One region of the Faecalibacterium sp. Marseille-Q0746 genome, then DNA from elsewhere that is predicted to be linked to it. Evidence: riboswitches for the same ligand, from Rfam matches in the RefSeq annotation. Region 1 holds a riboswitch; the other holds the start of a gene.
The links. Region 1 has a riboswitch for FMN ahead of ribD (bifunctional diaminohydroxyphosphoribosylaminopyrimidine deaminase/5-amino-6-(5-phosphoribosylamino)uracil reductase RibD). Riboswitches for the same ligand answer to the same signal wherever they lie in the genome.

Region 1 (3,321 bases):
CGTTCCTCCTGCGCCTGTACCCGGTACCAGTTCTCAAAGCCGTCCAGTCCGACGGCGGCGTAGTAGTTGGCAAAGTCCAGATACAGATAGGCGGAGTAGAACTCCTTATTGATCTGCTCGTTGAGCAGCTTAGATACGTTTGCGTTCATAATACTTCTCCTCCATAAGATTGTCTTTTTCCTGCTCCCGGCAGGGGGGCAGATATACCGTACCCAGAGCGATGCTGGGATGCTCCCTTTTCATCTCCAGGAACACCTGCTCCGCCTTGGGATGCTGCTGCAGCTCCGTTACGGCGGCCAATATCTCCTCTGCGTATTTTGGCATACCGCCAACCCTCTAAATGCAAGAATGAGTCTTATTATTTTGCTTTTATTATACCTATATTTTTTTCTCTGTCAACAACCACAAAGGGCTTGTGCGCCAAAAGCTGCCTCGAAGTACCTTAACAGTTTTAACTGTATCTGTTATATTTCAATATAAACTGTATCAGCAGTAAACACAGTTGCATTGGAGGTTGATTATGCGTCAGATATTGCTTTTCGCGGCACTTGCCGCCGTGCTTGCACTGCTTCTGGTGAGCTGCGGGGGAACCAAGGACAAGCCGGTGCCGACAGAGGAGGACGCTCCCGGCAAGGCGGCGTATCATAAGATCAGCGCCGAGGAAGCCTATGAGATGATGATCTCGCAGGAGATCGTGGTGGTGGATGTCCGCACCCGGGAGGAATACGATGGCGGGCATATTGAAAACGCCGTCCTTGTGCCCAACGAGAGCATCGGGAGCGAAATGCCCGAGACGCTGCCCGATAAGGAGGCGACGCTGCTGATCTACTGCCGCAGCGGCCGCCGCAGCAAGGATGCTGCACAAAAGCTGCTGGCGCTGGGGTATCAGAGCGTCTACGACTTCGACACGATCCTGATTGTCCAAATTCAATTCAAGGTCATGGTCGATGATGGGCAGCTTGAACCGGACGGACTTCAGCCACTGTCCATTAGGCTGGCGTTCCGGGTAGATCTGCACCTCGTCGATCAAAATTTCCACCAGTCTGCGGCGTTCCGCCTCGGTCATGGTGGCATAAAGCTTGTCAAAGCAAATCAGGATCTTATAGATGTTGTCGCCTGTGATTTTGTCGGCTTCAATGGCCTGCTTCTTTGCCCGGGCATCCATCAGTCCATTTTCCACCTCTTCGGTTTTATCGTACATCTTATAAAGGCGGTCGTCAAGGTCAGATTTTCGGGCGATAAAGTGCCGGTCGTCCGGGTCAAGGCTGTCGATCTCCTCCATAAGCCGGGATTTTGTGGAGTAGTGCTGCCGTAGCTGCTTCTCATAGGCGGCGATCTCCTGCTCAATGGCAGTGGTATCTACCTTCATGTGTAGACCTTAGTCTTTTCTGCTGCCATTTCCAGCACCTCCCATTCGTACCGTCTTGTTCGGAATAGACTTTGCAAGCAAAGTCGTGTGCCAAAGGGCGCTGCTCTCGCCTGTCGGCTCGGTCAAGCGCTTCAAAATGCAACGCATTTTGAGGTCGCCACTGGCGACCCGCGCCCCTTTGGATTCTCCGTTCACATTGTCCTACGGACGATGTGATTTTATTGTTGTAGCGATTCGCTTCATCCCGGTTTCGTCCCGGTTTGTAGAATGCCCTTGCAATCCGAAAGAAGCCGTGCTATAATGCCGCTGTAATTGAATCAGAAATCTTCAGGGCAGGGTGCAATTCCCTACCGGTGGTACAGCCCACGAGCCGTAAGGCATGATTCGGTGAAACTCCGAAGCCGACAGTACAGTCTGGATGAAAGAAGATATCAAGTGCAGAACCCGTACGGTCCTGCGCTTGTGGAGGCTGCTCTGGGATGCGTTTGCATTCTGGAGCTTTCTTTTTTGCACAAGGATCCCTTGTGTTTTTTCGGCTTGCCCTGAACGTTTTTGTTCAGGGCTTTTTCTTTTGGAGGCAACACGATGAACGACAAAGACTATATGCGTCTGGCTTTGCAGCTTGCAAAAAAGGGCTGCGGGTGGACATCGCCCAACCCGATGGTGGGTGCCGTGGTCGTAAAAGAGGGCAGGATCATCGGACAGGGCTGGCACCAGAAATACGGTCAGGCTCATGCGGAGCGCAATGCGCTGGCATCCTGCACCGAAGATCCGCAGGGAGCGACCATGTATGTGACATTGGAGCCGTGCTGCCATTACGGAAAGCAGCCGCCCTGCGTGGATGCGATTCTGGGTGCAGGCATCCACCGGGTGGTCGTGGGTTCTGCTGACCCGAATCCGCTGGTGGCTGGAAAAGGAATTGCAATCCTGCGCGCACACGGCATAGATGTGACCGAAAATGTTCTGCAAGAGGAATGCGATGCGCTGAACAAGGTGTTCTTCCACTATATCACCACAAAACGCCCTTTCGTTTCCATGAAATACGCCATGACGATGGATGGAAAAATCGCCACATACACAGGCGCTTCTAAATGGATCACCGGGGAAATTGCCCGGAATCATGTTCAACGGCAGCGACACCGATTCCGCGGCATTATGGTGGGAGTCGGAACCATCCTAGCAGATGACCCGCTGCTGACCTGCCGGATAGAGGGTGGTCGTGATCCCGTCCGGATCATCTGTGATACACATTTGCGGACACCGCTGCAATCACAGGTGGTCATGACCGCCAAACAGGTTCCGACCATTCTTGCGACCTGCTGCGGCGACCCGGAGAAGCAGGCGGCATATCAACAGGCCGGGTGCCGGGTCCTTTGTCTGGAAGCGCATTGCGGTCATGTGAATCTTCTGCAACTGATGGAACAGCTGGGGCAGGAGCAGATCGACAGCATTCTGCTGGAAGGCGGCGGAACCTTGAACTGGTCTGCACTGGAAAGCGGCATCGTGCAGCAGGTACAGGCTTACATTGCCCCGAAGCTGTTCGGAGGAAGGGATGCCAAAGTACCCATTGAGGGTGCAGGTGTCCCGCTTCCGGATGCTGCATTCCGCCTGAAGAACAGCCGATTGGAACAGCTTGGCAAAGATTTCCTGATCGAAAGTGAGGTGGAGTACCCGTGTTTACCGGAATCGTGGAAGAAGTCGGAACAATAAAATCCATCAATCGGGGACAGCATTCCGCCGTACTGACTGTTCGTGCAAAAACGGTTCTGGAAGAAACCAGAATCGGCGACAGCATCGCCGTCAACGGCATCTGTCTGACCGTCAGGCAGCTCTTCCCGGATAGCTTTGCTGCGGATGTCATGCACGAGACCTTGAACCGCTCTGCACTTGCACAGCTCACCGTTGGAAGTGCTGTCAATCTGGAACGTGCCATGCCGGCCAACGGACGTTTT
Region 2 (3,321 bases), on a different contig from region 1:
CCTACTTTGCCATCTGGTCAGCGGCCCTGCCCTTCACCATGGCCATGGGCATGTACGCCTCCATCCTCCGGGCAGCAGGCAACGCCCTGACCGCCAGCCTCATCAGCGTGCTGGTCTGTGTGCTGGATGCCATCTTCAACTTCTTCCTCATCAACCCCACCCGGACGCTGTGGGGCATCACCGTCTGGGGTGCCGGGCTGGGTGTGCCCGGCGCAGCCCTGGGCACCGCCCTGGCCACCGTGGTGGGCGGCCTGTTGGCTTTGGCCATCCTGCTGCTGCGGAAAGGCCCCCTCTGCATCCGGAAGCCTGCCCCTTGGAAGATCACCCGCTCCTGCCTGCGGAACCTGCTGTGGGTCGGCGGTCCTCTGGCGGGAGAACGTGCCGCCATCTCTCTGGCGCAGGTGGTGTTGGTGCGCATCGTAGCCGGCCTGGGTACCGTGGCCATTGCCGCCAACAGCCTGGCTGTCAACGCCGAGGGCTTGTGCTACATGGCGGGCTACGGCATCCAGAGTGCAGCTGTCACCCTCATCGGCCAGGCCGTGGGTGCCAACCGGAAGGATATGGCCAAGCGGTTTGCCTGGCTGTGCACCGGCCTTGGCATGGGGGTCATGGCCCTTTCCGGCGTTGGCCTGTGGATCTTTGCCCCCGCCCTGATGAGCCTTTTCACCACCGATGCGGCGGTCATCGCTCTGGGTGCTCAGGTTTTGCGCATCGAAGCCTGGGCCGAGCCTATGTTCGGTGCCTCCATCGTGGCCAGCGGTGCCATGCAGGGTGCGGGCGACAGCACCTCCTGTTTTGTGCTGAACATATTCAGTATGTGGTGCATCCGGCTGACGCTGGCGTTCCTGCTGGCTCCCCGGCTGGGCCTGATGGGCGTTTGGGGTGCCATGTGCTGCGAACTGAGCATCCGGGGCCTGCTGTTCCTCATCCGCCTTGCCCGGGGCAAGTGGCTGGAAAAGGGAGCGCTGTCTTAAATCAAATCGATAAAAGCAAAAAAGAAAGGACGCTCTCGCGTCCTTTCTTTTTTGTTTTGTCACTCACTTCCGGCCATGCAGGATGGGAGAGAGCGGCTTATAGATCAACATGCAGATCAGGGCATCCAGCAGGCCCTTGACCAGAGTGAAGGGCATATTGAAGATGACCAGGCACTTGATAAGGCTGTTGGCAGAGGGCAGGATCGCCTGATACATGCCCAGGATGGCTTCCAGCGGCATGTGGTAGAACTTGACGTAGGCCGGGTAGGTGATGAAGTAGTTGGACGGCACACTGAACAGGGCCATGGCCACGGCACCGGCCACTGCGCCGATGATGGCGTTCTTGCGGCTCTTGTGGTGCTTGTAGAGGTAACCGGCCAGTGCGGAGAACACCGCACCCAGCATGAAGTTGCACAGCTCACCCACCAGTGCGGTAGAGGTGCCCTTGATGACCACATGGAGCAGGTTCTTCATAAAGCTGATGATCACGCCGTACACCGGGCCAAGGGCAAAGGCACCCAGCAGAGCGGGCAGGTCGGAGAAGTCCATCTTGACGAAGGACGGGATGAGCATCGGGAGCGGGAACTCGATGAACATCAGGATAAAGGCCACCGCGCTGAGCATGGCGGCAACGGTCAGGTTGCGGGTCGTGTTTTTCTTCATGGTAATATCCTCCCGGGGCGTTCTGGCCCCAAATCAAAGATTGGAAAGCCCCTTTCGCGTGGTTCGGAACCGGGAAGACAATCAAAAACGCGCCCTGCCGCAGCAAACACTGCAACAGGGCGCGTAGACAAATCGTATTGCCTGCCGTTTCTTGCATCCGGACTATACCGTTGGCCCCGGAGTTTCACCGGGTCAGCACCCTTGCGGGTGGTCGCGGGCTGTACCGCCAGTGGGGAATCTCACCCCGCCCTGAAACGAACTTTCTGGCCAAGAGTATAACGCGGCTGCTCCGCCTTGTCAACCCCTTTTTTATTTGCCCTGCACGGGCCGGATATGGTATACTGTGGGACAGGATGTTACATTTTTTGATACAAGGAGCTTTTTGCCATGATTTTTACCGTTCGTGACCTCGGGTTCGAGATCGGGCCTTTTTTGCTGGAGGGCTGGTGGGCGCTGGCTGCCCGGGCTGTCTGCGCCGCTGTCATCGTTTTTGCGGGGCTTCTGGTCGGCTGGCTGCTGCGCCGGAAGATTTTTCCCGCTCTGCAGGCCCGCAGCTGGCACTTTGCCGCCACGCCCATCCTCCTGCGCAGCTTACAGAGCCCTTTGGCGCGGATGGCCTTTTACAGCGGCCTGTATCTGGCCCTGACCAGCCTGCCGTGGGCCATTCCAGGCCTGACAAAGTTTCTGTTCACGGCCTATAAGATCGCAGCGACCCTCCTGTTCTGTCAGGGCCTGTACAACGCTTCTGAGGTAGCCGACCTGCTGCTGGCCTCCTGCAGCCCGGAGATCCGGAACAACAAGACCCTGCGCTCCCTGCTGGACACCACCTACAAGGTGCTGGTCATCATTCTGGGTGTTGCCACCTGCGCGCAGATCGTCGGCTTCCCCATCGGCAGCATCGTAGCCGGTGCCGGTCTTGTGGGCCTGACCATCTCGCTGGCCGCGCAGGAAAGCGCCAGCAACCTGTTCAGCGGCATCGTCATCCTGCTGGACAAGCCCTTTTCCATCGGCGACTGGATCACCGTGGGCAATGTGGAGGGCGAGGTCATCGACATCAACTTCCGCTCCACCCGCATCCGCTCCATGGACCACAGCGTGGTCATTATCACCAACAGCCAGATCTGCGCCTCCACTGTCCAGAACGCAGCCCTGCGCACCATGCGGCCCTATAAGTTCACACTGGGTGTCACCTACGGCACTACCCGTGCCCAGCTGGAAAAGCTGATGGCTGACCTGCAGGCCATGCTGGACAACAGCCCTTACACCAACAAGGGCACCAACATCGTCCGGCTGACCAGCTTTGGCGATTCCAGCATCAACATCCTCATCTCGGCCTACCTGACCACCAACGTCTATGCCACCTTCCTGCAGCAGCAGAATGATCTGAACCTGAACATCATGGACGTGATGCAGGCAGACGGCGTGGACTTCGCCTTCCCCTCCACCAGCGTCTACATCGAAAAGAATTGAGCATACCACAACGCCCCCTGTGTGCCTGCTGCGGCGCACAGGGGGCGTTTTTATCATACGTCATTCCCGGGTCCTGATCTCAATCGTTCTGCCGCCAAGATTTTCATAGACGCGGTGGGAGACAGAGAGCACCGTGCGGCCTGCAGACGCGCGGCGCAGAGCCTCCAGCACACGGGCCTCCGTTTCGGCATCCAGATTGGCGGTGATCTCATCC

Region 2: another riboswitch for FMN. It lies ahead of J3351_RS10400 (ECF transporter S component); the one in region 1 lies ahead of ribD (bifunctional diaminohydroxyphosphoribosylaminopyrimidine deaminase/5-amino-6-(5-phosphoribosylamino)uracil reductase RibD).

What each region holds. Positions count from the first base shown of each region.
Region 1 covers NZ_JAFREI010000019.1:60,807-64,127, reverse strand. The annotation lists gene J3351_RS11145 (ferritin) at 1-149, opposite strand, end outside; gene J3351_RS11140 (transcriptional repressor) at 130-324, opposite strand; gene J3351_RS14360 (rhodanese-like domain-containing protein) at 521-1,315, shown strand; FMN riboswitch at 1,689-1,803, shown strand; gene ribD (bifunctional diaminohydroxyphosphoribosylaminopyrimidine deaminase/5-amino-6-(5-phosphoribosylamino)uracil reductase RibD) at 1,955-3,079, shown strand; gene J3351_RS11125 (riboflavin synthase) at 3,043-3,321, shown strand, end outside.
Region 2 covers NZ_JAFREI010000017.1:62,729-66,049, forward strand. The annotation lists gene J3351_RS10395 (MATE family efflux transporter) at 1-974, shown strand, start outside; gene J3351_RS10400 (ECF transporter S component) at 1,038-1,637, opposite strand; FMN riboswitch at 1,779-1,898, opposite strand; gene J3351_RS10405 (mechanosensitive ion channel family protein) at 2,025-3,107, shown strand; gene J3351_RS10410 (ABC transporter ATP-binding protein) at 3,168-3,321, opposite strand, start outside.